4 regions of the Ochrobactrum sp. AP1BH01-1 genome follow, and region 4 is predicted to be linked to each of the others. Evidence: predicted binding sites of a transcription regulator. Region 4 holds the regulator's gene; each other region holds the start of a gene.
The links. The regulator LexA, encoded in region 4, represses DNA repair genes until DNA is damaged. The targets are predictions, from matches to a motif close to TGTTCNNNNTGTGTTCNG.
Positions count from the first base shown of each region.

Region 1: the regulator LexA is predicted to act here: its motif matches at 5,066-5,083, upstream of J9800_RS10755 (ImuA family protein).
Region 2: the regulator LexA is predicted to act here: its motif matches at 2,107-2,124, upstream of J9800_RS12600 (glycosyl transferase).
Region 3: the regulator LexA is predicted to act here: its motif matches at 3,057-3,074, upstream of def (peptide deformylase).

Region 1 is NZ_JAGPOU010000003.1:12,796-20,713, forward strand. Features, by position in the region: gene J9800_RS10745 (error-prone DNA polymerase) at 1-2,707, opposite strand, end outside; gene J9800_RS10750 (Y-family DNA polymerase) at 2,707-4,248, opposite strand; gene J9800_RS10755 (ImuA family protein) at 4,184-5,047, opposite strand; gene J9800_RS10760 (ParD-like family protein) at 5,209-5,430, shown strand; gene map (type I methionyl aminopeptidase) at 5,427-6,215, shown strand; gene J9800_RS10770 (hypothetical protein) at 6,221-6,760, opposite strand; gene J9800_RS10775 (argininosuccinate synthase) at 6,973-7,918, opposite strand, start outside.
Region 2 is NZ_JAGPOU010000003.1:414,172-422,089, forward strand. Features, by position in the region: gene rnhB (ribonuclease HII) at 1-601, opposite strand, end outside; gene J9800_RS12595 (PA0069 family radical SAM protein) at 782-1,954, opposite strand; gene J9800_RS12600 (glycosyl transferase) at 2,173-2,679, shown strand; gene J9800_RS12605 (hypothetical protein) at 2,737-2,973, opposite strand; gene J9800_RS12610 (hypothetical protein) at 3,226-3,453, opposite strand; gene J9800_RS12615 (4-(cytidine 5'-diphospho)-2-C-methyl-D-erythritol kinase) at 3,779-4,696, opposite strand; gene J9800_RS12620 (hypothetical protein) at 4,771-4,956, opposite strand; gene J9800_RS12625 (S49 family peptidase) at 5,158-6,042, opposite strand; gene nhaA (Na+/H+ antiporter NhaA) at 6,147-7,328, opposite strand; gene J9800_RS12635 (VOC family protein) at 7,540-7,881, shown strand; gene J9800_RS12640 (tRNA1(Val) (adenine(37)-N6)-methyltransferase) at 7,885-7,918, opposite strand, start outside.
Region 3 is NZ_JAGPOU010000002.1:1,034,024-1,041,941, reverse strand. Features, by position in the region: gene lepA (translation elongation factor 4) at 1-633, shown strand, start outside; gene J9800_RS10395 (GIY-YIG nuclease family protein) at 860-1,141, opposite strand; gene J9800_RS10390 (Rdx family protein) at 1,250-1,555, shown strand; gene J9800_RS10385 (DNA recombination protein RmuC) at 1,794-3,023, opposite strand; gene def (peptide deformylase) at 3,125-3,652, shown strand; gene fmt (methionyl-tRNA formyltransferase) at 3,652-4,572, shown strand; gene truA (tRNA pseudouridine(38-40) synthase TruA) at 4,576-5,331, shown strand; gene J9800_RS10365 (hypothetical protein) at 5,474-6,079, opposite strand; gene dapE (succinyl-diaminopimelate desuccinylase) at 6,135-7,343, opposite strand; gene J9800_RS10355 (transglutaminase-like cysteine peptidase) at 7,767-7,918, shown strand, end outside.
Region 4 is NZ_JAGPOU010000002.1:391,646-399,563, reverse strand. Features, by position in the region: gene J9800_RS07260 (ComEC/Rec2 family competence protein) at 1-1,995, shown strand, start outside; gene lexA (transcriptional repressor LexA) at 2,085-2,804, opposite strand; gene J9800_RS07250 (molybdopterin molybdotransferase MoeA) at 3,044-4,258, opposite strand; gene moaC (cyclic pyranopterin monophosphate synthase MoaC) at 4,341-4,817, opposite strand; gene trpC (indole-3-glycerol phosphate synthase TrpC) at 4,821-5,621, opposite strand; gene trpD (anthranilate phosphoribosyltransferase) at 5,637-6,656, opposite strand; gene J9800_RS07230 (peptidyl-prolyl cis-trans isomerase) at 6,675-7,918, opposite strand, start outside.

The DNA.
Region 1 (7,918 bases), on a different contig from region 4:
GTTCGCTGGTCGCAGCGGCGCGAAACAGCGGCAGCGTCTCGTCATTGGGCAGGCGGCGCACGGCCCAGAGTGCTGCGCGGCGGTCGATATCGAGCGAGCCGAAGGCATCGGCATCGGCCAGAAGCGTGAAGGCGCGCCGGTCGAGCCGCAGCCGCCGGTGCATGTCCTCTATGGTGCGATAGGGTTCGTGCCGATCGGCAATCAGCAGCCGGGCATCCTCCTTGGAGAATCCGTCGATCTGGCGAAAGCCCAGTCGCAGCGCCGGTCGGATATCGAGCGTATCCTCCAGAATATTGTCCCACTGGCTGAAGTTCACATCGACGGGCAGCACCGTCACGCCATGGTCGCGGGCATCGCGCACGATCTGGGCAGGGGCGTAAAAACCCATGGGCTGGGAATTGAGAAGGGCGGCGGCGAACACTTCCGGATGGTAGCACTTGATCCATGCGGAAATATAGACCAGATGCGCAAAGCTTGCCGCATGGCTTTCGGGAAAGCCATATTCGCCGAAACCCTTGATCTGGTTGAAGCAGTTTTCGGCAAAGCTCCGCTCGTAGCCGCGCCTGACCATGCCCTCGATCATCTTCTGCTCCATCGTGTGGATGGTTCCCATCTTGCGGAAGGTGGCCATGGCGCGGCGCAACTGGTTGGCCTCGTCGGGCGTGAATTTTGCAGCCTCCATGGCAATGCGCATCGCCTGTTCCTGAAACAGCGGGACGCCCTTGGTCTTGCCGAGAATCTGCCGCAACTCGTCCGGCGGACCATGCTCCGGCGAAGGCGATGGCAGGGTGCAGGGCTCCTGTCCGTTTCGCCGCCTGAGATAAGGATGCACCATGTCGCCCTGAATGGGGCCGGGGCGCACGATGGCGACCTCGATGACGAGATCGTAGAACTCCTGTGGGCGCAGGCGCGGCAGCATGTTCATCTGGGCGCGGCTTTCCACCTGAAACACGCCGAGCGAATCCCCCTTGCACAGCATGTCGTAGACGCGCTTGTCGTCGCGCTCGACGGTTGCCAATGTCAGCTTCTCGCCGCCATAAAGCTGCGGCTTGTGCTGGTGAATGAGGTCCAATGCCTTGCGGATGCAGGTGAGCATGCCGAGCGACAGCACATCGACCTTCATCAGTCCCAGCTCGTCAATGTCGTCCTTGTCCCATTCGATGAAAGACCGCTTGTCCATTGCCGCCGGGCCGATGGGCACGGTCTCGTCCAGCCGGTCGCGGGTGAGCACGAAACCGCCGACATGCTGTGACAGGTGGCGCGGAAAGCCGATCAGCGTGATGGCGAGTTCCACTGCCCGCCGGATGATGGGGTTGTCGGGATCAAGGCCCGCCTGCCGGATATGCTGCTTGTCGATGCCGCCGCCCGATATGCCCCACACCGTATTGGCGAGCGCCGCCGTCACGTCCTCGGTCAGGCCCAGGGCCTTGCCGACATCGCGGATGGCGCTGCGGGAGCGATAGCTGATGACGGTCGCGACAATGGCGGCGCGGTCTCTTGAGTAGCGGTCATAGACATATTGCATCACCTCTTCGCGCCGCTCATGCTCGAAATCGACATCGATATCCGGCGGTTCCTGACGTTCGGCGGAGATGAAGCGCTCGAACAGGAGATCCACTTCCGTCGGGTTCACGCCGGTGATGCCAAGGCAGAAACAGACGACGGAATTGGCCGCCGAACCGCGTCCCTGACATAGAATCTTCTTGGAAATTGCAAACTGCACAATGTCATAGACGGTGAGGAAATAGGGCTCGTATTGAAGCTGGGCGATCAGCGCCAGCTCCTTGTTGATCAGCGCCTGCACCTTGGGCGGGATGCTGTCCGCGCCGTAATGACGGGCAGCGCCTTCCCAGGTGAGGTCATGGAGATGCTGCCGTGCCGTCTTGCCGGGCGGGATGGGCTCGTCGGGATAGGCATATTTCAGCTCATCGAGCTGGAAGGTGATCGGCGCGGCGAAATCGGCGGTCGCCGCGACGGCTTCAGGATAATCGCGGAACAATCGCGCCATTTCATGCGGCGGTTTCAGGTGGCGCTCGGCATTCTTTTCCAGCAGGCGCCCGGCATCGAAGACGGTCGTGTAGTGGCGGGTTGCCGTCAGCACATCCTGAAGCGCGCGCCGGTCCGGGTGATGATAGAGCACGTCATTGGTGGCGATCAGCGGCACATTGGCTTCGGCCGCGAAACGGGCGGTGCGTTCCGCGCGGCGTCCGTCCTGCCCCTGATGTGGCATGGCAAGCGCCAGCCAGACGGAGCCGGGCGCAGCCTTGGCGATTTCCGCCAGACGGTCGGCAAAATCCGGTTGATCTTCTTCGGGAGGAAAAACCGCGATCTGGAACTGCCGCGCGCGAAACAAAAGATCGGCCCATAGCAGATGGCATTCCCCCTTGATGGCGGCGCGGGTCTTGCCCTCCGTCAACAGGCGGCACAATTGCCCATAGGCGGCGCGGTCACGCGGATAGACGACCATATCCGGCGTGCCGTCGATGAAGGACAGGCGGCAGCCGATGAAAAGCCGGAAATCGCTTTTCTTGCGAATATCCTTCCATTCCGCATGGGCCCGCACCACACCGGCCAGCGTGTTGCGGTCGGCAATGCCGATGCCGGACAGGCCAAGCGCATGGGCCTGCAAAACCAGTTCCTGCGGATGCGATGCGCCGCAAAGGAAGGAGAAATTGCTGGCAGCGGCCATTTCAAAATAGAGAGACATCACGCAAACAGCCCATGCAGAAACCAGCGCGGATGATTGAGGCCGTCATAAAGCCCCTCGCGAAAAATCCAGAAGCGCTGGCCGTTTTCATCCTCCACCCGATAATAATCGCGCAGTTCCGGCACGTCCTGACCGATTGCGCGCCACCATTCCGGCTCGATCCGTTCCGGCCCTTCGGCAAGGCGCACCTGATGGCGCACCCGCCGCCACAGGAAAAACGAGGGCGGGCTGTCGGGCACTTCCGCCACGCTTTCGATCAATTGCGGTGGACGAAACAGTTTTATGGGACGCGCTGGCGGGTCGCCGGGAAGAGGCTGTAGGCTTTCATAATCGGCTTCGCCTCTGCCGTCCGTGTGCAGGGCAGGGCGCAGGCCGAAGGCCCGTTCGGGCATATGCGTATTGCGCGAAAAGGAAACGAGAACGCGGTCCTGCCCAAGCCGCGCCGAAAGCCGGTCCACAAGCTGGCTGAACCCCGCTTCATCCTCCTCGTGCTGGTCGAGTCCGGTCTGGCGCTGGGCGACTGGCGCGCTGCGCAGTGCGGCCACCCGGATCATGTCGAAGCCGAACCCGGCGTCGAGCGGGTCGGTCAAGGCATTGAGCCTTTCGCGGGCAAGGCGCAGGAAAACCTTGTCATCGCGCAGCGGCTGGCCGGTTTCGATATGGATATGGCGCACGTCGCCATCGACCCGAAAGAAGGAGGCCTCGATCAGCAGCGCGCCTTTGCCCTCCGGTTCAAGCTGCGCAAAAAGCGCCTGCGCCAGTTCCTGCAAGATGTGTTCGACCAGCTCCATCCCCGTGACGGGTTCCGACAGGCGGCGCTCCGCGATGCTGAGCGGCATGATGCGCAAGGGAGAAATCGGCGCGCGCTCCTGCCGCGCCAACCGGTCGAGCCGGGTCGCAAGATCGGTGCCGAAACGGGCGGTGAGCGCGGCGCGCGGAAGCCCCATCACATCGCCGATGCGTTTCAGCCCGGCGCGCTTGAGGCCGGTTTCGGCAGCTTGCGTCAGTTCAAGCGCGGATAGCGGCAGGCGGGGAAGCAGCCGGTCGGCCTCCGCCTTGCTGAACACGCCGCCCTTCGTTCCCCGCGCCAGTAGCCGCGCGGCAAAACTGTTGTCGGCAATCGCCGCCTGAACCTTCAGTCCGGCGCGTTCAATGCGGCGAAGCGCGTCGGCGCGCATGGCGGCAAGCCCGCCGAACAGATGCGCGCAGCCCGTTATGTCGAGCATCAGCCCATGCGGTTCATCAAAGGCGACGAGCGGCGTGTAGCGCTCGCACCAATGGGCAAGGCGCTTGAGAAGCGCGGCGTCGTGTTGCGGCGCGGCGGTCGCCACGTCCAGCCTTTCCACACGGGCGCGCGCATCCGTCAGCGCCATGCCGGGGAAAAGACCGTGCTTCGCCGCCGCCGCATCCACCGCCGTCAGGCGCAACGCATTGGCCGTGCGCTCGGTCACCACCAGGGGCAGGCGCTCCCTGCCGTCATGCGGAACGGCGCGGCGAAGCCGGTCGGTCGGCAGAAACGGAAACCACAGGGCGAGAAACAAGCGTTCTGCCGTCCCGTTCTGTTGTGCCAAATTCAAGGGTTTCATTGTTCCATTCCATGATCCATTGCCCGCATGTGCCGTGGCGGTTGCGCTCCAGCACGGCGGAGAAGACCGGTTTTCCCGGTGCGTTCGCTCCGCTGGAGCGCGATGGCACGGGCGCCACCCGCCAGCGGCTGACGGCAGCACTTTGCACGGCCGTTCGATGGCTCCTGAGCAGGATGACCGGCAATTGCGCGGCCTCGCTCGCCAGAAGCAGGCGGCGCGATGCGGTGAGGTCGAGACATTTCGGCTGGCCGGTCACCGAGGCGACGACGCCGGAAACCAGATGCGAGGCCTTGCCGCCGCTGCCTGCCTCCAGCGCATCGTTTGCCGCTTTCAGCGCATCCTGCGCGCTGGGGCAGCGCACGATCAGAAGCCGGGCCGGATCGATCCCGAAGGCATGAAGCCCCGGCGGATAAAGCCCGCCATATTCGCTTGCCGCACTTTCCTCCTCGATCCAGATGATCGGCCTTTTGTCTTGCGAGGCGCGCAGCGCCAGCGCCAGCGCAAAGCCGGTCGCCGCCATATGCGCGCCGGGATTTTCGGCAAAGACCTCATGCAGCGCATCGCCAGCCAGGCCATGCGGAAAGGCGGCATCGGCCCCGGCAAGGCCGAGCGTGAAGCTGCGTGCGCGACCGAAGCCTGCTTCCGTCCCGCTTCCCGTCCTGCTTTCTGTTCTGCTGGCGAAACTGCCTTGCGGATCATTGCCTGCAATGGCCGTAACCATGCGCCGCAACGCCGCGATGTCGATGCCGCTCACGTTCGATTCCTGTCAAATTGTTCTCTATTTGTTCTAGTATTGAATCGAGCAGGCGAAGAGTCAAGTGGAAGAAGTGCGGGTGGAAAATCCTTGCCGGATATGCCTTGGAGTTATATATGGATCATATATGATCTGTATATAAATCGCATAGTGAGGAAGCCATGGGTATCGTGAAGATCGGCGATGAGCTGCATGAGGAACTGCGCAAGGCGAGCGACGTCATGTGCCGTTCGATCAATGCGCAGGCCGAATACTGGATGAAGATCGGCATGCTGGCGCAGGCGCATCCCGACCTGTCGTTCAACGAGATCGTGCAGATGCAGCTGCGTGCAGCACAGGTTGAGCTGCCGGTTCTGCCGGTTCTGGCAGTGCAGTCGTCATGACCAAGACACCAGCCGAAGTGGAGAAAATGGCGGCATCCGGCGCGCTGCTTGCCTCCGTGTTTACGCTTCTCGACCGCACGCCGCTGGCCGGCATGACCACGATGCAGGTCAACGATCTGGTCGAGGATTACATCACCCGCGACTTGCAGGCCCGGCCCGCCAGCAAAGGGCAATATGACTATCCCTATGTGCTGAACAGCTCGAGGAACGAGGTCGTCTGTCACGGCATGCCGTCGCATGACGAGATCATTGAAAACGGCGAGATCATCAATTTCGACATCACGCTGGAAAAGGATGGCTATATCGCCGATTCCAGCAAGACCTATATGGTCGGAGAAGTTGCGCCCTTTGCCTCGCGCCTCGTTCGCGTGACCTATGAGGCGTTGTGGAAGGGCATTGCGGCTGTACGTCCCGGCGCGACTTTGGGCGATATCGGCCATGCCATCGAGCGCCACGCCAAGCGGCATGATTACAGCATCGTGCGGGAATATTGCGGCCACGGCATCGGTCGCCAGATGCACGAGGAGCCGCAGGTCATGCATTTCGGCAAGCCCGGCACCGGCGTTCGCCTGCGCGAGGGCATGGTGTTCACCATCGAGCCGATGCTCAATCAGGGAACGGCCAAGGTGAAGCAGGAAAAGGACGGCTGGACGGTGGTGACGCGGGACGGAAAATTGTCAGCGCAGTTCGAGCATACGGTGGCGGTCACGTCGAACGGTGTGCGGGTGCTGACGCTGCGTCCGGGCGAGGAAAAGATGCTGGCGGCAATCAAAAACGCAGTCTGACATTATCAAATTTTGCCTGCCATCCAGAGCAGAAAGACAATCGTCCCGCCCACGCTCATTCCTGCGGCAAGAATGGTCCCTGCGATGGCGGGCGCGAGTTTCAGGACTGAAATATGGGGCGTTATTTCCAGCCGGAAATTCGCCCTGATCTTTTCAGGGGTCAGGCAGATGATTTCGTAATCCCCGGCTGTCGTGCAGTCGAAATATCCCAAGGCATGGGAAGCATTGCCGCGCATATCGGTCCGCCGGACGCTCAACAGGAAGCGGCGTGTGGAATGATAGGCAATCGGCGCGCCGGTCGCGCAGACCTTGATGGCAAACTGCGTTGAGAAATAGGCCGTGCCGGGGAGAATGGTAAACGGCGGAAACACGATGCTGATCGCGTAGCGTCCGGCGTTCGGCAAATGAAAGATGTGTGGCCGGGCGTTGCCCGTAAACTGGTGCCGGACATCAGGCGCAATCATTTTCCACAAAATGGAAATGCAGCGCACCAGCAGGTAAGCGCCAAGCAGAATGCAGGCGGGCAGGGCCAGATAGACAGACAAGATTCACGTCCCGCTCGAGAGCATTTCCATTAAAAGTGTGAAACGTCTACGCGGGGAAATCAGTTCACTGGACTGATTTCTTATCCCGCTTCGATGCGTTGGATAATGCGATAAAACAAACAGTTAGAGCGGTTTCGGCGATTCTGTCAGAGCAGGAACCGCTCTAAAAAAAGCCCGCCGGGAAGGCGGGCTTTTGTCCTGATTGGATATGCTTATTTGCGGTCGCGCGCGGCGAGCGTGCGCAGCCGCAGCGCATTGAGCTTGATGAAGCCTGCGGCGTCCTTCTGGTCGTAAGCGCCCTGGTCGTCCTCGAAGGTGACGAGCTTGTCGGAATAGAGCGACTTCGGCGATTCACGGCCGATCACCATCACATTGCCCTTGTAGAGCTTGAGCGTGACTTCGCCTTCGACATGGCGCTGGCTGTGGTCGATGGCCGCCTGAAGCATTTCACGTTCCGGCGAGAACCAGAAGCCGTAATAGATCAGCTCCGCATAGCGCGGCATCAGCTCGTCTTTCAGGTGCGCCGCACCACGGTCGAGCGTGATCGATTCGATGGCGCGGTGCGCAGCGAGCAGGATCGTGCCGCCCGGCGTTTCATAGACGCCGCGCGACTTCATGCCGACGAAGCGGTTTTCCACGAGGTCGAGACGGCCAATGCCGTTGTCGCGGCCATAGTCGTTGAGCTTGGCAAGAAGCGTGGCAGGCGACAGGCGCTCGCCATTGATCGAGACCGCATCGCCCTTTTCAAAGCCTATTCTGATGATCGTTGCCTTGTCGGGCGCGGTTTCCGGCGAAATGGTGCGCATATGCACATATTCCGGAGCCTCGACAGCCGGATCTTCCAGAACCTTGCCCTCGGACGAGGAATGCAGCAGGTTGGCGTCGACGGAGAACGGCGCTTCGCCCTTCTTGTCCTTGGCGACGGGGATCTGGTGCTGTTCGGCGAATTCGAGCAGATGGGTGCGGCTCTTGAACGACCAGTCGCGCCATGGGGCGATGATCTTGATGTCCGGGTTCAGCGCGTAAGCCGAAAGCTCGAAACGAACCTGGTCGTTGCCCTTGCCGGTCGCGCCATGGGCGATGGCGTCGGCGCCGGTCTTTTTCGCGATCTCGATCAGGTGCTTGGAGATCAGCGGACGGGCAATCGAGGTGCCGAGC
Region 2 (7,918 bases), on a different contig from region 4:
CCGCCGTCTCTATGGCAGCGCGGTGCCTTTCCGTCGCATAGCCCGCATGAATTTCCAACCCGTAGGGTGGATGCGCCGCACCGGCCCGGATCATCATGCGGTCTCGCGTCACCTTGGCGACGATGGAAGCCGCAGCGATCGAAATGGAGCGCTGATCCCCTTTGACCAGAGCTGAACCCGGGCAAAGCAACCCCGGCGGAACATCGCGGCCATCGATCAGCGCGTGACATGGACGCAGGGTCAGCCCGATGGATGCGCGCCGCATGGCTTCAAGCGCCGCCTTCCTGATATCGCTTCCGTCGATGCTGCGGGCGCTGAGGCTTGCAACCGAAACGGTGATGGCTTTTGCGAGAATGATCTCGTAGAGCACCTCGCGTTTCGCAGCCGTGAGGCGTTTGGAATCGTCGAGCCCGTCCGGGAGATTGTCGGCATCCAGAACGACGGCGGCGGCAACCACCGGACCGGCCAATGGCCCGCGTCCCGCCTCGTCTATGCCGACGATATGCTTCAATCCACGCGAAAGCAGCCTTTTCTCCTGAGAGAAATCAGGCGCGAGCGGGATCTCGAAAAGGAGCGGAGAATCAGAAGCCGAGCGTTTCATTTGGCGGCAATGCTCGCATTGCTTCCGATTCTCCGCAAGGGCCCTGCTCGAGGATGGTGGCGTGAAAGCAGGCAGCCCCTCCGTCTGTAGGACAATCAGACGGAAATTGAACAGACAACTGACAGGTCATGCAGTTTGAAAAGCGGCGCGGGCCAAAGGTAAGCTTCACCTTGGTCCTCTCTAGAACAACGAAAGCTGCTTGCCTCCCTTTTCGACCGGTTCGAACAGATCGGTGCGCAACTGAAGACGGCGTGCATTGAAGCCGAGCTTGCGCGCGGTGATTTCAAAACGGCGGCCGATCTGCCATGCATAGGGGCCGGTGCCACGCATGCGCTTGCCCCATTCGGCGTCATAATCCTTCCCGTCGCGCATGGAACGCACCAGCGACATGACATGCCGATAGCGATCCGGATAATTGCGCAGCAGCCAGTCCTTGAACAAGGGCGCGACTTCCAGCGGCAGGCGCAGCAGGACATAACCCGCCTCGCGCGCGCCTTGCGCATAGGCGGCATCCAGAATGCGTTCGATCTCATGATCGTTGATGCCGGGGATGACCGGCCCCATCATGACCGAGGCGGGAATGCCCGCATCGGCCAGTTTGCGGATGGCCTGCAGCCGCAGCGTCGGCGTGGAGGCGCGCGGTTCCATCGTGCGGGACAGATGGGCATCGAGCGTCGTGACCGACAGGGCGACCTTGGCCAGCCCCTTCTCGGCCATGCGGCTCAAAATATCGATGTCACGCACGACCAAAGCCGATTTCGTCACGATGCCGACCGGATGATTGGCCGCTTCCAGCACTTCAAGAATTTCGCGCATGATGCGCCACTTCTTTTCGACCGGCTGATAGGGATCGGTATTGGTGCCGATGGCGATGGTCTTCGGCTGATAGCTGGGCTTGGCCAGCTCACGTTCCAGAAGGCGCGGGGCATCCGGCTTGGCAAAGAGCCGGGATTCGAAATCGAGACCGGCAGAGAGCCCCATGTAGCTATGCGTGGGCCGGGCAAAGCAATAGATGCAGCCATGCTCGCAACCGCGATAGGGATTGATCGAACGGTCGAAGCTGATGTCGGGGGAATCATTGCGGGTGATGATCGTCCGCGGCTTCTCGATCTGCACATCGGTCTTGAACGGCGGCAGTTCTTCCAGCGTGGTCCAGCCATCGTCGAAATCCTGGCGCGTCGTCGGCTCGAAGCGCCCGGTCGGATTGATACCCGCTCCGCGTCCACGCCGCCGGGCGTGATCGATGCGCAATCCGGCCTCGCCAATCACCGCATTGGCGTGATCCGCCCGCCCGCTACCGAAGGCAGCCCTGTCGGCCTGCTTGATGATGTCTGCCTGGTGGATCACTTCCATCGTCGTCTCCCTGCATGGAAACATCTGGCCACTCACAGCCACGGCGAAACCTGACCGGGGAACAGTGCCTTTCAAAAGCGGGAACTGTTCTGTGGCGCGTGCCGTGCTGCCATGCGACTCTGTTCTGATGAATCTATTCCTATCGCAAGTTATAGAACAAATCAAGAACATATCCGCGCCGGCTTTCCGCTCACGTGTTATTGATATATGAAGCGCCCATGTTGTCCGTCGTGCTCGAAACCCTGAATTCAGAAAAAGCGCTGGCCCACACGCTTTCGGCTTTGGTGCCAGCGGTGGTGGAGGGTTTGCTGCGACGCGTGTCGGTCATCGACAGGGGCTCGTCGGATGAGACCGCTCTGGTGACGTTGGGTGCGGGCTGCGCGTTCCATGCCGAAAAGGATATCAAGACAGCGCTCGATGAAATCCGCACGCCGTGGGTGCTGCTGTTGAGACCGGGCGCTATCCCGCAAGAGGGTTGGGAGGAAGCTCTGCGCCGACACATGGAACATGGCGGCGCTACCGCGCGCTTTTCATTGCCCGAAGATAGCGGGCTCGGAGCAGTCCGCAACCTCTTCGGTCACAAGGCGACGCTTGATGCCGGGCTTCTGGTTCAGCTCGATGTGGTGAAGCCGCTGCTGCTCGACGGCGTGTCGTTCGATGAGCTTCCGCAGCGTTTGAAGCCTGTCCGGCTCAAGCACGCCATCCTGCCGCCCGCCGAAGGCTGAACAAACAAAAAGGCGAAGCCGAAGCTTCGCCTTTTTTCAACAGACATGCTGTCTGGATTAGTTCTCGTAGCTGGACGGCGAAGCGTCGCCGAAGCGATGAGCCGAACCGTTCTGATAGACCGGAGCCTTGTTGATCGAGGCAGGAGCCGTGTAGTCGAGCTTCTGGCTCTGCGTTGCAACGGGCGTGCGGTCATTTGCATAGAGATCGGCAGGTTCGCCGACATGCGGGTTTTCAGCGAAAGCAGCACCGGCGCTAAGGGCAACGGCAACGGCGGCAAGAGCAAACTTCTTCATTTTCATAATCCTTATCGAGCATTTTGCGGTCAAATGGACACATTCGGCTTCGCACAAATGCAGTGAAACAAACCGCCCCTTCGGATGGCATAGAAGCCTTTCCGGGGCTCCCGGGTGGCAACCATGCCATCCATCGGGGAGATAACTGGGCGAAGCTGGATGATTGGGAGGAATTTCCAGCTCCGGAATTCACCGGGCGTCATCGGCTGGGAGGCCACTGACGACGCCCTGCGTCAAGTCTTCGGAAAAGACTTAGTTCTGGTAGCTCGAAGGCGATGCGTCACCGAAGCGATGAGCCGAACCGTCCTGGAAAGAGGACTGGCCGATCGAGGCGGGAGCGGTGTAGTCGACCTTCTGGGAAGCGACCGGGGTGCGGTCGTTTGCGTAAAGATCGGCAGGTTCGCCAACGCGCGGGTTTTCAGCAAAGGCAGCTCCGGCGCTAAGAGCGAGGGCAGCGGCAGCAAGAACAATCTTTTTCATTTTCCTATCTCCTTGGAAACTGGAGCGGCGTTTTGTTCGTCGTTCCGATGCACCTGAAATGGGTGACAGTGAGCAAAAGTTCCAGTCACGAAAATGTTTTCTTGATCACACATTCGTGCAGCCAATTTTACAAGACGTAAATAATAATTTTAGAATAATATAATAAATTCAGTGTGTTGAACTGTATCTCAGTCTTCACAAAACTGTTGTAGAAGGGTTTTTGTTCAAAAAGCGCGAACAGTCTGTCCCAATATATTGTCCAATGAGAGTGAACAATAGCGCGGTTTTGCGGAGTTTCGGTGGGGAAGCCGTTCAGAAATTATTTTCAGGAAGGGACACTTTGGGTCGCGATTACGAACCAATCAGGTCTTTCGGCTGAGAAGCGTGTCGCTGCCCGTTCGGTGGCCGCCATATCTTCGTAGATCGCATAGCACGTCGCGCCGGAACCGGACATCTGTGCGTAGAGCGATCCGCTTGCGCGAAGCAGGCCGAGCTTGTCGCCGATCCGTGGTGCAAGTTTCAGCGCCGGGGGCAGGAGGTCGTTGCGGGTTGTCCGCAGATAGGCGCAAAGAGAGGCGATATCTGCATGGGACGCAAGTTGCAGTGCCGGATGGTCGCGCTTTTCAAGTGCGCGAAAGACATCGGGCGTTGCCACAGCGGTTCCATCATTGACGAGCAGCATCGGCAAGGCGGGCAATCCGCTGACCGGCGTCAGCTCTTCACCTATTCCGCGTGCGGCAAGCGGGGTGCCCTTCGCTGCGCCATGGAGGCACATGGGCAGATCGGCGCCAAGACCGAGGCCAATCGCGGCGAGCCGCTCGAAACCCAGGTCGAGCCCCCACAACGCATCAAGCGCGAGCAAGGTTGCAGCGGCATCGCTCGATCCGCCGCCTATGCCGGAAGCAATCGGAAGGTTCTTTTCCAGATGAATTGCGACAGGCGGCAAAGACCGCTGCGTTTCCTCGCGCAGCGCTTCGCGCGCCTTGAGAACCAGATTGCCGCCGTCGAGCGGGATGCCGGTTGCGAAGGGGCCGCCAACCGTAAAGCTGTCCACTTCGGCAGGTTCGATACGGATGATGTCGCCATAGCGCGCAAAGACCACCAGCATGTCGAGCAGATGATAGCCATCGTCGCGACGCCCCGTCACATGCAGCGCGAGATTGATCTTGGCGGGAGCCAGACGCGTAACCGCACGCGCAGCCCCGGCATTCACAGGCGTTTTGGCTTTCAGGGAAACAGTCATTTCTGATTACGGACCGGGACATGGGAAAACATGGCGATCACGCCGCTTCATCGGCGGTTGCTCGTGAAGGAAGGTCAATCCTTCTTGACGTAATATTCGCCGGTTTTAGGATCCTGCACCAACGTGCCGTGAGCCCGGTTCTGCGTTTCCTTTTCCGCCTGACGCACACGCTGGGACACGCGCGAGGCCTCGCGCTTGAACGAGCGGTAGCCGTACCAGGCGGCGGCGATGATCAGCAGCAGAAAGATGAGCTGGGGCATGGCCTCAAGTCCTTAGGGTTGCGCATCGGATCGCCGGATCGCGAAGGCCGAAACGCCGGATGTTCCCGGATATTCATGGAAGGGCGGGAACCGGCCCGCCCCGCTTTCTGACACCATATCATGGTGAAACGAAGGAATTCAAAGCATTGGTTGGAAAATCGGCGGTGTTTTTCGCCCGCGCTTTATTTTTCGCGTTATTTTTCAAAGGCCATAACGCGCCCAAAGCGCCTTTTCCTCTGCGACCGAAAGCAGGCCGTCGCCGAGATGGGCGGCAACGGCAGCCGGTTCAAGATTTCCCAACACCCCGTTAAGGGCCATGTCAACGCCGGGCATCTTGCGCCCCAGAAGGCTGCGCTTCTGTTCAACCAGCTTGAGCTTGACCTTGTCGCCATAGGTCTTGCGCAGGAAGCTGCGCATATCGCCGAGCCCGTCAATCAGGCCAAGCTGGTGAGCCCGGATGCCGGTCCAGAACAGCCCCGTGAACAGGTCGTCGTCCTCCGCAAGCTTGGCGCCGCGACGCTCCTTGACCATGTCGATGAAGGTTTCGTGGATTTCGAGCTGCAAGGATTTCAGCCGTTCGATATCGGCTTTCTTCTCCGGCTGGAAGGGATCGAGCGTCACCTTGTTGGAGCCTGCCGTATAGACGCGGCGCTCCACGCCGATCTTCTTCAAAAGTTCAGGGAAACCGAATGAGGCCGATACGACGCCGATAGAGCCGACGATTGATGACGGATCGGCGATGATCTCATCGCCGGCCAGCGCGATCATATAGCCGCCCGAGGCGGCGACATCCTCGACGAAGATGAAAACCTTTTTCTGGTGTTCTGCCGCGAGATCACGGATACGCCGGTAGATCAGGCGGGATTGCACCGGCGAGCCGCCGGGGGAATTGAGCGAAATTGCGACGGCGGGCGCTTCCTTGTCGGCGAACGCCTTTTCAAGAACCGCTGCCGTCGAAGCCAATGAAAGCATCGGACGAAAGGCAGATCCTCCAGACATGATGGCGCCATGCAGTCGCACGACTGGTATCTCGATGGAAACCGGACGGAAGCGGCGCGGAACAAGGCGCGTCAATAAACCGGGCAAGGTAAACTCCTACGAAAAACTCTCAGCGGCAAATGTAGGAAGAAATATCGGAAACACAAAGAAAACCGCCCGGAAATTTGTTTCCGGGCGGCGGTATTTGTTCGTCAGGCGTTTTTCGGCTTTGTGACCAGCCGCAGCAGGATATAGCCGCAAATCGCCGACAGGCCCGAACCGGCCAGCACGCCGATCTTGGTTTCCGCCTGCATGAGTTCGGACGGGAAGGAAAGGAGGCCGATGAAGATGCTCATCGTAAATCCGATGCCGCAGAGGACCGCCACGCCGTAAAGCTGTATCCATGTGGCGCCGAGCGGCTTCTGCGCAAGGCCCGTCTTGATGGCGAGCCAGGCCGCGCCGAAAACGCCGAGCTGCTTGCCCACGAAGAGGCCGAGCATGATGCCAAGCGTGAGGGTGTCCCGCATCACCGAGGCGTCGAGACCGGCAAATGATATGCCCGCATTGGCGAAACCGAAAATCGGCACGATGATGAAAGCGACGGGCCTGGCCAGCGCATGTTCGAGCACATGCAGCGGGGAGGTCATGTCGTCAGGCCTGCCGGGCGCGGGCTTTAGCGGAATCATCAGCGCAGTCACGACGCCGGCAACGGTTGCATGAACGCCGGAATTGAGCACGAAGAACCAGAGCACTGCGCCGCCGATCAGGTAGGGCAGGAGCTTCATCACGCCCATCCGGTTCATGATGAGCAGTACGATAGCGGCGGCGAAAGCGCCGCCGAGATAGGGCATGGAGATTTCGGCGGTGTAGAAAATGGCGATGATCACGACGGCCGCGAGATCGTCAAGAATTGCAAGTGTCGCCAGAAACACCTTGAGGCTCGAGGGAACCCGCGACCCCAGCAGCGACAGCACGCCGAGCGCAAAGGCAATGTCTGTTGCGGATGGCACAGCCCAGCCGCGCACCTTGGCGGGATCGTGCCAATTGAACGCGGTGAAGATGATGGCGGGCAGGATGACGCCGCCAGCCGCGGCAATGCCGGGCAACATGCGGTTTGGCCAGCTGGCCAGTTGTCCGTCGAGAAATTCGCGTTTGATTTCCAGTCCCACGAGCAGGAAAAACACTGCCATCAAGGCGTCATTGATCCAGTGAGAAAGGCTGAGCGGCCCGACATAGAGATGCAGCGCCTCGAAATAGGCGTGCGAAAACGGAGAGTTCGCCACGATCAGCGCGAGCGCTGCCGCCGCCATGAGACTTATGCCGCCAGCGGATTCGCTATCCAGGAAACGCCGCATGATCGATACGGGACGGCTTTTGTTTGGGCTATGGTTCATTGGTTCCCGTTGCCTGTTCTTGTCGTTTTGTTGTTTGCGCTTTTTCGGAAAAGGGCGGCGGGGAGCCGCAGAACGAAAATTGCGGTTTAGGAATATTGGCTCGAATATAGGGTTTCAATCAAAATCACCTGCCTGGATTGAAATAGGCAAGTTCTGGGTCGTTGGAACTTATGAAATGCTGCCGTGTTATCCGGTCCGGGAGGAGACCACGATGGTGCTCACAACTATTGTCGCCCAACTTAGTTGTTCCGAACTCGAACGCAGTACGGACTGGTTTGCCACGATCTTCGACCGCAATCCGGATGCGCGGCCAATGCAGGGGCTGGCTGAATGGCATCACGGCCCCTCCGCAGGCTTTCAGCTTTACCAGAATCCGGCTGACGCCGGGCACGGCACGCTGACGCTCATCGTCCGTGATGTGCGGGCCGAACACGCGCGTCTTTCATTCGACGGGATTCGCCCCGGCAATATCGAGACCGCCGACTATATGATGATTCTGAGATTGCGCGACCCGGACCGCAATCTGGTCGTGCTGGCACAGCCGCGAAGCTAGATTCTAAAAGAGGGCGTCGAGCCCGTTATTGATGCCG
Region 3 (7,918 bases), 640 kb from region 4:
GCCGATATGCCGGATATCGTGAAGATCAACGCGATTGAAGAGCCATGGATCAAGGCAACCATCATGACGCCGGATGATTATCTCGGCGCGATCATGAAGCTTTGCCAGGAGCGTCGCGGCATTCAGATCGACCTGACCTATGTCGGCCCGCGTGCCATGATCACCTATGATTTGCCGCTCAACGAAGTGGTGTTCGATTTCTACGACCGCCTCAAGTCGATCTCGAAGGGCTATGCCTCGTTCGACTACAATCTTTCGGATTACCGCGAGGGTGATCTGGTCAAGATGTCGATCCTCGTCAACGAAGAGCCGGTGGACGCGCTTTCGATGCTGGTGCACCGTTCGGCGGCTGAAAAGCGTGGCCGCGCGCTGTGCGAAAAGCTGAAGGAGCTGATCCCGCAGCATATGTTCAAGATTCCGATCCAGGCGGCGATTGGTGGTCGCATCGTGGCGCGCGAAACGATCTCGGCGCTGCGCAAGGACGTGACGGCAAAGTGCTACGGCGGCGACGTGACGCGCAAGCGCAAGCTTCTGGAAAAGCAGAAGGAAGGCAAGAAGCGCATGCGCCAGTTCGGCAAGGTCGAAATCCCGCAGGAGGCCTTCATTCAGGCGCTCAAGATGGGCGATGATTGATCCATTGGCGATTTGTTGAATATTATCTCAGATAGGGCGCTTTTGGCGCCCTCTCTTTTGGAACCTTGACGATGTCGACTTCGCCCTCATCCTGAGGAGCCTCCTGAGCTTGCGAGGGAGGCGGACGGGGGCGACAGCGCTCCCCCCTCAGCCCTTCGAGACGGTTCCCTTCGCTTCGCTCACGGCACCTCCTCAGGATGAGGGGGGACGAGTTCAACAACCGATCTCATCTCCGCTTCGAAAGTTCAGGCAGACGCTCATAATCCAGAGCCATTAATGCCTCTTTCTTGGTGCGCGACCATCCTTTGATCTGTCGTTCCCGCGCAATGGCATCGACGATTCGGTCATAGGTCTCGGTGAAAACAAGTTCGACCGGGCGGCGCTTCTTCGTATAGCTATCGTAGATACCTTCGTTGTGTTCCCACAACCGGGCTTCGATATTCTGCTTGGTGAGGCCGGTGTAATATGAACCGTCCGCGCAACGCAGAATGTAGACCGTTGCTTCCATGACTTGCCCCCGCTGGTCGTTGGAAGATAGATGTTGATGCAAGTTTGCCTGCCTAACAAGCTGTGGCAATCGAAGTTGAGATTGCGCATGTCCAGTGAGGTGAAAACAGTGTCCACACATCCCCGCGTTTCCATCACCTATTGCACCCAATGCAACTGGCTGCTGCGGGCGGCGTGGATGGCGCAGGAACTGTTGCAGACTTTCGGGCAGGACTTAGGCGAAGTGGCGTTGCGTCCGGGTACGGGCGGGGTTTTTGAAATCCGCGTCCATATGCCGGACGGCAGCGAAGAACTCATCTGGGAGCGCAAGCGCGATGGCGGCTTTCCGGAAGCCAAGGTGTTGAAGCAGCGCGTGCGTGATCTGGTCTGGCCGGAGCGCGATCTCGGTCATTCGGATCGGCCAGTCAGTTCTTGAGCGGCTTCCTGTCACCGATCCTTCGAGGCTACGCTTCGCTCCGCACCTCAGGATGAGGGGGGCAAGCCCGACGATATGAGCCCAACGATGTTAAACATTGATGCAGAGGATTAACAAAGACACTGATTTTGTGAACGAGTGTGGACACACGTTTCCCTCATCCTGAGGAGGTGCGAAGCACCGTCTCGAAGGATCGAAAGACGAGGGAAAAGCAGCATCGCTATTCTAAGCCGAAAAACTAGTCCTCATCCACCACGCGCAGGCGTAGCTGATTGTTCGAGCCTTCCGCCTGTCGTGATTGCGGACGGGATGCATCCTCTGCCGGTGCGGGGCCGAACTCCAGCGCCTCGATCTTCGCGCCGCGTTTCGTTACCTTGCTGGAAGAGACCAAAATATCGTCAATATCCTTGTTGGCCTGTACGAAATGGGTTTGCAGCTTGCGCACGCGCTCGTCAAGGCGGCCGACATCTTCCATCAGGCGGATTACTTCTCCCTGAATGACATGCGCCTGCTCGCGCATGCGGGCGTCTTTCAGGATGGCCTGAATGACCTGAATGGACAGCATGAGCAGCGACGGCGAGACGATGACCACCCGCGCCCGGTGCGCGCGCTGGATGAGCGCCTCGAAATGCTCGTGAATATCCGCGAAGATCGATTCCGACGGCACGAAGAGGAAGGCCGTGTCCTGCGTTTCGCCGGGGATCAGATATTTGTCGGACACGTCCTTGATATGAATTTCCATATCGCGGCGGAACTGGGCGACGGCTGCCTTGCGCGCCTCCGGCTGTTCCGTCTCGCGCATTGAATTCCAGGCTTCGAGCGGAAATTTCGCGTCGATCACCAAAGAGGGTGCGTTGTTCGGCATGCGCACAAGGCAATCGGGCCGCGTGCTGTTGGAAAGTGTTGCCTGAAACTCGTAAGCGCCCTGCGGCAGCCCGTCGGCGATGATCGCCTCCATGCGCGACTGGCCGAAAGCGCCGCGTGTCTGCTTGTTGGCGAGGATAGCCTGCAACTGCACCACCTGTCCGGCGAGCGACTGGATATTGTTCTGCGCCGTGTCGATGACGGCGAGGCGCTCCTGCAGTTTGGCGAGGTTTTCATGCGTCGAGCGGGTCTGCTCGGTCATGGTCTGGCCGATGCGATGCGTCATGCCGTCGAGCCGCTCGCGGATCGACTGGTTGAGTTCGGCCTGCCGCGAACCGAACACTTCCGCCATGGTCTGCATCCGGCCCTGCATCTCGGCCTGCGCCTTCAGGATTTCCGCCATGCGATATTCCGCATCGCGGGCACGGTCTTCGGCCTGCGCTTCTGCGACGGCGCGAAGCCGGGCGGAGCGCGTCGCCGCGATCAGAAAAATGGCAAGACACAGCACCAGCACGACAATACCTGCCAGCAGGATATTGCCGAGCGTGAAGGAGGTGGCGCCGAGCTGCAGAAGCGGCTCATTCAAGAGATTCTGGTTTTCCATGGCGCGAGCTTAACTGATTCGTGCGGCCTTGATGAGATCAAAACGAGAACATTTTGCAAAGTGTAATTGACGATTCTCGCGTGAGCGATTACGTGAAGCGCATGTCTGTAAAACCGCTTGTCATCCTTCCCGATCCCGTCCTGCGCCAGGTTTCCAAGCCTGTGGAGCGCTTTGACGATCAGTTGCGCAAATTTGCCGGCGACATGTTCGACACCATGTATGATGCGCCGGGCATTGGCCTCGCCGCCATTCAGGTGGGCGAACCGATCCGCATGCTCGTCATCGATCTTGCCAAGGAAGGCGAGCCGAAGGAACCGCATGTCTTCGTCAATCCGACGATCGTGCAGTCTTCCGACGGGCGCGGCACCTATGAAGAGGGCTGTCTTTCCATCCCGGATTATTATGCCGAGGTCGAGCGCCCCGCGACGGTCAAGGTCGAGTATTTCGATGCCGACGGCAAGCCGCAGTCCATGGAAGCCGATGGGCTGATGGCCACCTGCCTGCAGCACGAGATCGACCATCTGAACGGCGTGCTCTTCATCGATCATATTTCCAAGCTGAAGCGCGATATGGTCATCAAGAAGTTCAAGAAGCTCGCCAGCCAGAGCGCACCTAAGAAAGTGCTTTAATGCGTGTCGTTTTCATGGGGACGCCGGAATTTTCCGTGCCGATCCTCACTGCCATCATCGGTCACGGTTATGAGGTTGTCGCGGTCTATACGCAGCCGCCGCGCCCGGCGGGCCGTCGCGGACTGGAGCTGACCAAGTCGCCGGTGCATGAAAAGGCCGAGCAGTTCGGCATTCCGGTGTTCACGCCAAAGAGCCTCAAGGGCGCGGAAGAGCAGGAGGTTTTCGCAAGCCTCGAAGCCGATGTCGCGATTGTCGTGGCCTATGGCCTGCTGCTGCCGCAAGCCATTCTCGATGCGCCGCGTCTCGGTTGTTATAACGGCCATGCCTCGCTTCTGCCGCGCTGGCGCGGCGCGGCTCCCATCCAGCGCGCCATCATGGCGGGCGATGCGGAAACCGGCATGATGATCATGAAGATGGATGCGGGGCTCGATACCGGGCCGGTCGCCATGGCGGAAAAAGTTGCCATTACGCCCGACATGACCGCGGGCGAACTGCATGATCGTCTGAGCATGATCGGCGCCGACCTGATGATCCGTGCGATGGGTGCGCTGGAGCGTGAAAGCCTTGCCTTGCAGCCGCAGGCGGAAGACGGTGTCACTTACGCTGCCAAGATCGACAAGACGGAGGCCCGCATCGACTGGTCGAAGCCTGCAAAGGACGTGCACAACACCATTCGCGGTCTGTCGCCTTTTCCGGGCGCATGGTGCGAGATGGAAATCAACGGCGCTGTCGAGCGCGTAAAGCTTCAGCGTTCTACGCTTGGCGAGGGCAGGGGCGAACCGGGCGCGGTGCTGGATGATCGCCTGACGGTTGCCTGCGGCGAGGGTGCGGTGCGGCTCGTCACGCTGCAGCGCTCCGGCGGCAAGCCGTTGCCTGCGCAGGAGTTTTTGCGTGGCGCACAGGTCACGAAGGTTCTGTAGGCGGTGCCGCGCTACAAGCTCACTGTCGAATATGACGGCACGCCCTATGTCGGCTGGCAGCGGCAGGAAAACGGCCATGCGGTACAGAATGCCATCGAGCAGGCGTTCAAGAAGTTCTGCGGCGAAGACCTGACGCTGAGCGCTGCGGGGCGCACTGATGCGGGCGTTCATGCGACGGCACAGGTCGCCCATGTCGATCTCACCAAGGATTGGGACGCGGGCAAGGTGCGCGATGCGGTCAATGCGCATCTGGTCATGGCGGACGAGCGCGTCAGCATCCTGAATGTCGAGAAGACGACGGACGCATTCGATGCGCGCTTTTCCGCGCGCGCGCGACATTATCTCTACCGCATCCACAATCGCCGTGCGCCTCTGGCCATTGACTATCAGTGCGCATGGTGGGTGCAGAAGCGGCTCGATGCCGAGGCAATGCATGAAGCGGCCAAGCGGCTTCTGGGCGAGCACGACTTCACGACGTTTCGCGCCACGCAATGCCAGGCCAAGAGCCCGGTCAAGACGCTCGACCGGCTCGATGTCACCCGCAATGGCGATTATGTGGAACTGCGCGTTTCGGCGCGGTCTTTCCTGCACAATCAGGTGCGCTCCTTTGCGGGCAGCCTGATGGAAGTGGGCGTCGGGCGCTGGACGGCGGATGATTTGCAGGCGGCCTTGGAAGCCCGCGACCGCAAGGCCTGCGGGCAGGTTGCCCCGCCCTATGGGCTTTATCTCGTCGGCGTGGACTACGCCTTTCCGTTTTAACATCAAGGCATTCGAGCCATAGCGGCCTGCCAATGGCACGCCGCTTCGCTTCCGGTGCTCATGTACCAAAAGTACACTCCGCTCCGGTTCTCGCAGCGCACCATTTTCGTCTCGCCCTGTCTCGAATTCCAGCGGTCTTAGCTCAATAAGCATGCGGATCGAAACCGATCCCGAGCAATTGCTGCAGCAGGACGGTCAGGAACAGCGAGCCGAAGAAGATGCAGGCGAAGAACGGCGCTGCATAGGCGTGCGGGCGCTGCAGCGCGACGAATGTCAGCCGGTAGCTCAGAACGATGGATATGCCGAACATGATGAAGGCGAACAATGTCGACACATCGGCCCGTCCGGGGAAGAACAGCTGCAGCAGGGTAATCGGCGCAAAGATCCATGAAATCAGCGCACTGCCCCAATTGGTGGCGATCACGAAGGCCGCATAGCGCTTGGCGATGCCGATACGCTTGGCGATAAGCCCGACGACCACGAGCGGCACAATCCACGCCGCTATTTCAACGAAGGCGGCTCGGGTGACGATGGCAAAGCGCAGGCCCGCTTCCTCGCGGCCCGCCGTCAGGTTCGCCGCATAAGCCACCCAGCTCGCGAACATAGGCGGCAGCGCGATTGCTATTGCATAAAAGGACGACCAGAAACCCTCGGCGGAAATGTCGAGATAATTCAGTCCTTCCTTGCGCCCGAGCATCATTTTCCAGACGCCCCAGAAATATCTGAAAATATCGTCCAGGCTTGGCATGAGATTCCCAATTTTTCGCATAATCCGGGCGGACAAGTCATGCGACTTTACCGGGCTATGCTTTACCCAAAGAAATCGGCCCAAAGAAATCGGCAATGAAGCGTTCATAAATCTGTGTCAGGCCTTCGAGATCGGCAAGGGCCACGCGCTCGTCAACCATATGCATGGTCTGCCCGACAAGGCCGAATTCGACCACCGGGCAGTAATCCTTGATGAAGCGGGCATCGGACGTGCCGCCTGAAGTCGACAGTTCCGGGCGCTTGCCGGTGACGGCCTCCACCGATGCGGTCAGCGTGCCAATCAGCTTTTCGTCGCGGGTCAGGAACACATGGCTTGGATGCTCGCGCCAGGTCAGTTCATAATTGATCGGCGTTTCGCGGCCCGGACGCAGGCGATTGTCGCGGGCGGCCTTTTCGAGGCGTGCGGCGATTTCAGCCTGCAAGGTTTCTGCCGTCCATGTGTCGTTGAAGCGAATGTTGAACGAGGCGGTTGCCTTGTTCGCAATGACATTGGTGGCCTTGTTGGCCACGTCGATGGTGGTGACTTCCAGATTGCTGGCCTGAAAATCGGCGGTGCCTTCGTCGAAAGCCGGGTAAAGCAGGCTGTCGACCAGCGTTGTGATGCCGCGTACCGGATTTTCAGCCAGGTGCGGATAGGCGGCATGGCCCTGCACGCCATGGACGGTAATCGTGCCCGAAAGCGAGCCGCGCCGCCCGATCTTGATCATGTCGCCAAGCGCATTGGGATTGGTCGGCTCGCCGACGATGGACGCATCCCAGCTTTCGCCGCGCTGTTTCGCCCAGTCGAGAAGCTTTAACGTGCCGTTGACGGCAGGGCCTTCCTCGTCGCCGGTAATCAGAAAGGAAATGCTGCCCTTGATGCTGCCGTGCTTTTCAATGTGGCGCGCAACCGCCGCGACAAAACAGGCGACGCCGCCTTTCATGTCCACCGCGCCGCGACCATACATCACGCCATCTTCGATGGCGGCGGAGAAGGGCGGATGTTTCCAGTCGCCTTCATTGCCGGGCGGCACGACATCGGTGTGGCCTGCGAACATGAGATGCGGGCCATTGCCTGACTTGCGTGCATAGAGATTTTCGATATCGGGCGTGCCTTCGTCGCGGAATACGGGCCGTTCCACGGAAAACCCCATCGGCTTCAGCATCGCCTCCAGCGCCGTCAGCGCGCCGCCTTCGGCGGGCGTAACGGACGGGCAGCGGATCAGGGCGGCGAGGTTTTCGGCGGGATTGACAGCTAAACTCATAATATCGGGACTTCTGCACAGGGAATCGTTTGAGGCCGAGATTATCGCGCATCCCGAAAAGTGCGAAGCGGTTTTCGGGGCAAGATGCGCGACAAGGCAACCGGCATCCCGAAAAGTGCGAAGCGATTTTCGGAGCAAGATGCGCGACAAGGCAACCGGCATCCCGAAAAGTACGAAGCGGTTTTCGGAAGAAGCTGTTTGGTACAATTCCGGCAGTTGTGTGAGGCGGGCATCATTTCGCCTTTCACTTGTTTTTCTCAGCCGGTTTCAATTTGGGAACGAAATTTCCTTGACCGGAGGGCCCCTGTCATCGTTAGTTAAAAAAGAGTTGATAACGAGACCCGTAAAGGGCCGGTCAGCGGGAACTCTTTTTAAAATGGGAAAATGTTCATGCGTTTGGTCTTTTCTGCCGTGGCAGGCATGATGGTGTTCTTCGGAACTGCGGCAGCGCCGGCCAAGGCCGCACAGTGGAGTGAAGCGGGCGGGCTGACCAGCATTCCCTACGGTCACAAGGACTATTGCGGCCGCAATCCGCGCGATTGCGGGGCGCATCGCGTGCTGGCGCCGATGAAGCT
Region 4 (7,918 bases):
TATCAGGATAATGGCAGTTGGCGAATAACGTTAGAGGTGCTCCAAACGGAGCGCCCGAAACTCCGGTTTCCGCCGAAGCGCGTTCGCATCAATGCCAGAGACATACCGGCGACAACAGCAATTGGCAGCGGGTTGACCGGTTTTGCGCGGTTGCGCATCCCTTCAGGTCCGGTTCGTCCCGGCAATTATGATTTCTCTTTTCACGCTTATTTCAATGGCATCGGTGCCAACGGGTTCTTTCTTGGAACCCCAAAAGTGGCGATGGTTCCCCCACCAGCTGAACTGACAGCGGAAATGTCCCAGTGGATCGCAATGCTAAGGGTCCGGGTTTCTGAACGAATCGAGGAGGTGATCGGAGGGGAGGACGGTAGTGTCGCTTCGGCGCTCGTGGCAGGCACCCGTGCAGGGATCAGCGAGCAAACCAATGACGATCTGCGCAAGGCAGGCCTTGCACATATTCTGTCGATCTCGGGTTTGCATATGGCGCTCGCCGCTGGCGTTGTCATGTTGACGCTACGATCCGCTTTCGCGTTGTTTCCTGCTTTCAGCGTTAGGCATCCGGTGAAGAAATACGCGGCATTTCTCTCCCTGCTAAGCTGTACCTTCTACCTTGCCATGTCAGGCGCGGACGTCGCTGCGCAGCGAAGCTATGTGATGATCGCGGTTATGCTTGGAGCCTTGCTGGTGGATCGCGCTGCCATCAGTATGCGCAATCTGGCCATCGCGGCGCTCGCCATGATCGCCCTTTCGCCGCATGAGATATTGGGACCGAGTTTTCAGATGTCGTTCTCTGCCACTGCTGCGTTGATCGCCGGATATGCCTGGTGGAGCGAACGCAATGCACGCAGGCATGTCGTTGCAGAGAAGCGTGAGAAGGCCGCCTATGGCTTTGTTCCACGGATATTGAAACCGGTCGCGGCAGCGGCGGCCACCTCGCTCATTGCCGGGCTGGCGAGCGGAATTTTTGCCGCTTATCATTTCAATAACACTGCACCGTTGGGGCTGGTCGGAAACGTTCTGGCTGAACCCGTAATAGCTCTTCTTGTGATGCCCTTTGCCGTCTTCGGTCTTGTGCTGATGCCTTTGCAGCTCGATTGGGTCCCCTTGCAGATAATGGGGTGGGGTATTTTCGCCGTAAGGCACATTGCTGCCTTCGTCGCGGCGTGGTCGCCGGATGGCAATCCGGGAACCATGCCCGCGCTTGCGCTTGTTTTGTGGACCATTGCGCTGGTTCTCGCGGTCGTGCTTTCCACCAGACTGAAAGCTCTCGCGCTGCCGTTTATCGTTCTTGGGCTGACAGTTTTCATCCGGGAGCCTTTTCCTGACATCGTAATATCTGAAGATGCCAAACTAGTAGGCGTCCGGTTAACGGATGGACGGTTCGCGGTTAATCGAAATCGACCCTCACAGTTCACAAGCGACAATTGGAAAACCGCTTATCTGGTCGAAGAATTCGTCCCCCCGGCTTCGGTTAAAAACAAAAAACAGGCCGGTTTCGATGGTTTCGAGTGTGACGAGGGCGTGTGCACGATTACTTTGCGTGACGGTCGCACGCTTGCCTATACCGGAGAACCCTCAATGCAGGAGATAGCCTGCAACATTGGGGATGTGGTCATTCTCGCTGTTCCGGGCCTGGATGTCGCGTGCCATCGCTCAGTTATTGTCAGCATCAGCAAACGCGATCTGGCGTTGAAGGGAGCCGTGGAAATCAGACTTGGACAACGACGGGATGAGAGTCCCTCTATCGCGGTTGCAATAGGAAAATCGCGTGAATCTTCGAAGTCCAAAATGAGCCAGCAGACGTCCGATTTGCAGCCGCGCGACCGAATTACCTATGCTGTTGATGTACCAAGCCGCCTTTGGCATTTGCATCGCATCCATTCGCGTGCAGCGCGCGGCTTGGCCGAACGCGAGTACAAACCAAAATCCGCAGTTGTTCAAAAGGTGGCGGACTGTTCATCACACGCAGGCGATGAACCAACGCACTGCGATTGATCTAGAGCGGCATCTCGATTCTGTTTCAACCCAACCGCTCCATCTATTATCTTACGCGCGGCCTATCTCTTAAACCGGCTATCACTATTCTAATAACGGCGGATCAGACCGACAAGCTTGCCTTGTACCCGCACTCGATCGGGACCGAATATCCGCGTTTCATAAGCGGGGTTAGCCGCTTCGAGAGCGATGGAGGCACCCTTGCGGCGAAAGCGCTTCAAAGTTGCTTCTTCGTCATCAACCAGAGCTACTACGATTTCACCGGGATTTGCAGAATCTCCGCGTTTGATGATCACCGTGTCTCCGTCGAAGATTCCAGCGTCGATCATTGAATCTCCCTTGACCTCAAGCGCGTAATGCTCGCCCGCGCCAATCATTTCGGGCGGAAGACTGAGGGAATGGGTCTGATTCTGGATAGCCGAAATGGGCACACCCGCAGCAATCCGCCCCATGACCGGTACGGACACGGTGGCGGATGTGTCGTCGTTGATGGCTATAGGGGCAGGGCGAGCCGGCGCAGGCGGTGCTTTGCCCAGACTGCCTTCGATAACGCTAGGCGCAAACTTCTTCTGCGCATTGAGTCCAGGAGCGATTGAATCCGGTAAACGCAGAACCTCAAGCGCACGCGCCCGGTTCGGCAGGCGGCGAATAAAACCACGCTCCTCAAGAGCGGTGATCAGGCGATGGATACCCGATTTTGAAGCCAGATCGAGCGCTTCCTTCATTTCGTCGAAGGAGGGCGGAATGCCCGTTTCTTTCAAACGTTCATGAATGAAAAGCAGAAGCTCGTGCTGTTTACGGGTTAACATGCGCGACACCCTCCCGGCCAAGAATCGAGAAAAACAAAACCAGAACGAACACTATATGTTCCAGTCTTGTTCTGCAATGGTTTTAAAACCGTTAATGCTTCAGGGAAGGAAAGACAGGATGCTCCGACGCCCGATTTCCAATAAGCCGCAGGTCAGACGATATTCTGAAAAATCTATATTATACGTTAACTTAGGATGAGTTCTTAACGTTTAGGTGAGCCCATAACGCGGCGTGGCGCTTATAGCATGAGGATGCGGCAGTCATCGCCGATAGCGGATTCAGGAGCGTTCTCATCTCTGATGAGAAGGGCTTTGGAGCGAACCAGAGCGGACAACATGGACGAATCCTGCACGGGAAAAGGCGATGCGATCAGGGTTCCATCGGGGTGTGATTCGATTGTGGCGCGGATATAGTCGCGGCGGTGATCATTTGCAGGCAGGGAAGTACCCAGCTTTGCGGGCCGGATATCGGCATCGAGGTTAGTTCCAGCAAGCTTGGCGACGAGCGGCCGAAGAAAAACAAGGCTGCAGACCAGGCTCGAAACGGGATTGCCCGGCAGGCCGATGACGTGAACGAGCTTGCCGTTCACTTTGATGCGTCCGTACATCAATGGCTTTCCGGGCCGCATGGCGATCTTCCAGAAATCGAGATCGACTCCAAGTTTTTGCAGCGCGCCATGCACGAAATCCCGGTCACCGACTGAAGCGCCGCCAATCGTAACCAGAATGTCGATGCCGCTTTGCAGGCTATCTTCTATTGCCTGTTCGATTTTCGCGGGATCATCCGGAATGATCCCTTTATCTTGCGAAGTTCCGCCGGCCCGCCTCGCGATCTCGGCAATTCCAACACTGTTCGATGCAACGATCTGGTCCTTCCCGGGTATTTCCCCTGGAGGCACAAGTTCATCACCGGTGGCAATAATTGCTACCTTGGGCTTTTTGAATACGTCGATTTTCGCATTGCCGCTGGCAGCTGCTAGCGAAAGGGCGGCGGCATCCAGTTCGCGCCCTGTTGGAATGACGATGTTGCCGGGCGAAAAATCGAGGCCCGCGCGGCGTATATGCCGTCCCGGCTCTATGCCTTCGCGGACAGTCAACCGGTTGCCCGAGCGCTCGGTGTGCTCCTGAATGACGATTGTGTCGGCGCCTTTGGGTAATGGCGCGCCTGTGAAAATACGGACTGCCTGTCCGATCCCTAATTCGCCGTCGAAACGATTGCCCGCTGCCGATTCGCCGATGATATCGAACTCGATGGGATAAGCGATGCTGTCTGGTGCGATCAGGGCGTAGCCGTCCATCGCTGAACCGTCAAACGGAGGCTGTAGAAAATGGGCCAGCACGGGCGTTGCAACGACACGTCCACCCGCATCTGACAAAGCGACCTGCTCAGTCCCATGCGGCTCTGTGGATTTCAGAATATGGGCCAGTGCTTCATCGACAGGGAGAAGGGACATGGTGTTTCCTCTCGAAGTGAATTGTTGACCCGCTTAGAGCATAAAGCCTGTCTTGAAAAATTGATCCAAAGCAAAGTGCGCTCTACGCTTTCCAGTCACCTGATTTGCCGCCACTCTTTTCGATAACGCGGATGCCGCCGATCTCCATATGCTTGTCGACCGCTTTGGCCATATCATAGATCGTGAGGCAGGTAACTGAAACGGCGGTGAGCGCTTCCATTTCCACACCAGTGCGACCTTTGAGCTTGGCAAGTGCACGAACGTGCAAGCCGGGCAGTGTCTGGTCCGGTTCGATTTCTACAGCGACTTTGGTTAGCATGAGCGGATGGCAAAGGGGGATCAGGTCGGCGGTCTTTTTCGCCGCCATGATGCCGGCCAGACGCGCAGCGCCGATGACGTCACCCTTCGCGGCGTTGCCTTCCAGAATGAGCGCCAGCGTTTCCGGCTTCATTTTGACCGACCCCTCGGCCGTAGCCAGACGTTCAGTCTCGTCCTTGGCGCCAACATCCACCATGTTGGCAGCGCCGGTCTGGTCGATATGGGTGAGTTTGGACGCCATAGATCAGGCCTTGCCGGTCAGGAGCTCACGGGTCGCCGCCGTAACGTCTGCCTTACGCATCAGGCTCTCCCCGATGAGGAACGTTCCAATGCCCGATTGTTCCAGACGCAAGCAATCGTCGTGCGTGAATATGCCGCTTTCGCCAATGAGCAAACGGTCGGACGGAGCCATCTTCGACAAACGTTCTGAAACGGCGAGATCAACGTCAAATGTACGTAGATTGCGATTGTTAACGCCGAGAAGACGCGATGACAGCTTCAACGCGCGTTCCATCTCGGCCTCATCGTGCACCTCAATGAGTGCGTCCATACCCAGTTCGAAAGCGGTTTCTTCCAACGCTCTCGCCAGATCGTCATCGACGCTTGCAAGAATGATCAGAATACAGTCTGCGCCCCAGCTCCGGGCTTCATGCACCTGATAGGTATCGAACAGAAAATCTTTGCGCAGGGCCGGGAGGCCACATGCGTTGCGGGCTGCAGTCAGAAATTCTGGCGCTCCCTGAAAAGATGGCGCGTCGGTCAGCACGGAGAGACATGCCGCGCCACCAGCCTCATAGGCTTTTGCAAGTGCAGGGGGATTGAAATCAGGGCGAATAAGGCCCTTTGAGGGGCTTGCCTTCTTGATCTCCGCTATCAGCGCGAATTCGCCAGCGGCGCGTTTCGCCTCAAGTGCTTTGAGAAAGCCGCGCGGTGCTTCCAGATCAAGAGCGCGTGCTTTTAGATCGGCCACGCTACGCTCGGCCTTGGCAGCGGCGATTTCTTCGCGTTTGTAAGCCTCGATCTTGCGTAGGATATCGGTGGACATAGTTAGATCCTTCCGTCAGGCGGTCTTGTCGTTCGACACGGCAATCACCTTCTGCAAAACACCAAGTGCTGCACCGCTATCGATGGATTGCGCTGCGAGTGCGATGCCTTCTTTCAGGTCTTTCGCCTTGTCAGCTATGACGAGCGCCGCACTCGAATTAAGCAGCACTATCTCCCGATAGGCGTTCTGGGCCCCTTCAAGTACGCTCAGCAGGGCGTTTGCGTTTGCCGTAGCCTCGCCACCCTTCAGTTCCGCCGGGTCACAACGACGAAGTCCGACTTCTTCGGGAGTGATTTCAAACGTACGGATTTGGCCGTTTTCGAGGGCCGCCACCTGTGTCGTGCCAGCGGTGGTCATTTCGTCAAGCCCATCGCCATAGACAACCCAAGCCGCTTCGGAACCCAGTTCCTTAAGCACTTCTGCCAGCGGCACGAGCCATTGCGGCGCAAATACCCCCACAAGCTGGCGCTTGACACTGGCTGGATTGGAAAGGGGGCCAAGCAGGTTGAAGATGGTGCGTGTGCCCAGTTCGACCCGGGAGGGGCCGACATGACGCATGGCGGAATGATGCATCGGCGCGAACATGAAACCAAGACCGGCTTCGGTAATGCTGCGGCCGATCGTGTTAGCATCGGCTTCAATATTGATGCCGAGCGCGGCCAATGCATCGGCTGCACCAGAGCGGGAGGAGAGGGCGCGGTTGCCATGCTTGGCGACAGGAACACCCGCGCCCGCAACGACAAATGCCGAGCAGCTGGAAACATTGTAGGAGCCGGACTGGTCACCGCCGGTTCCAACTATATCGATTGCATTGTCGGGAGCGGATACTCCCAGCATGCGCGAGCGCATGGAGGCAACGGCACCGGCAATTTCCGGTACTGTTTCACCACGAACGCGCAGTGCCATCAGCAGTCCGCCGATCTGCGACGGCGTTGCCTGGCCAGACATCATGATGTCGAAAGCAGCCCTGGAATCCTCGAGCGAAAGCGGCTCTCCAGCAGCAGCTTTCGCAATATAGGGTTTTAGATCAGCCATTTTGGATACCTACCGTCCTTAAAACGCCAAAGCGTTATTGATGGCGGTCTGGTTTATCTTAACAGGATATTGCTTCTGCAATTCACCCACCAACTGTTCGAGAACGTCGTCCGACAGCGACGTCGACAGATATTTCTGCTGCTGTTCCGGGATGGCTTCCGGGCCAGCGGCGGCAGGTTCGGTTACTTCCGTAACCTTGAACAAGATCTGGGCATCATCCGAAGGCGCGGCAGCGCTGCCAGTGAAGCCGTTAGCGCCACGGAAAATCTGCGCTGCGGCAGCAGTTCCGATATCGGCATCGTTGGTCGTGCGAACAACACCGCGCTTGGTCTGCTTTTCAATGCCCAGTTCGGAAGCAATCGTGTCGAGTGTTGCGCCGCCATCCAGACGCTTCTTCAGTTCTTCCACGCGCTGGTTGAGCCGTTTGACAGCCTCTTCGCCCTTCCACGCAGCCACAACCTTATCCTTGACTTCGTCAGGCGTACGGTCACGTGTCGGGGTGATGCCATCAACCTGATACCAGAGATAGCCGACATTGCCCATTGTCAGGGCGTCGTTGTCAAAACCTTGATCTGCCTGGAACGCAGCGGAAAGGAGCGCTTCCGAGTTCGGAAGCTGGACAGGATTGCCGGAAGGATCGTTTCCTTCGGCGTCAATGGCTTCCACGGTGACAGTCTTCAGGCTCAGTTTCTTTGCCACATCTGCCATGGACGCGCCGTCGGAGCGTTCCTGCTCATAGGAGTCATGGATGCCGCTTATGCTGCTTGCTGCGATGTTGTTGGCAAGTGTGGTGCGAATTTCGCTTTCAACTTCTGACAGCGGCTTCACATGAGCTGGCTCGATCTGTGTCACCCGCAGGATGACCGGACCGAAGCTTCCCTTTACGACAGGGCTAACACCATTCTCCGTTAGCGCAAATGCTGCATCGGCCACGGCTTGGTCGGGAATGGCGGATTTTTCAAACGTACCGAGCTTCAGGTCGTCCTCGGTTTTGCCCTGTTCCTTGCCTATGTCAACGAAGCTCGTTCCAGCGGCGATTTTCTGTTGGGCAGCTTCAGCCGCTGCATCATCGGCAAAATTCAACTGCTCGACAGTGCGCTTTTCGATCGTGCTGAAGCGGTCCTTGTTCTTTTCATAATATTCGTTGATTTCATCCTGCGTGACGGCGGATGGATCGGCTATGTCAGCCGGCTCCAGCTTTACATAGGTGATCTTCCGGTATTCCGGCGCCTTGTATTCGTCCTTGTGCGCGTCAAAGTAGG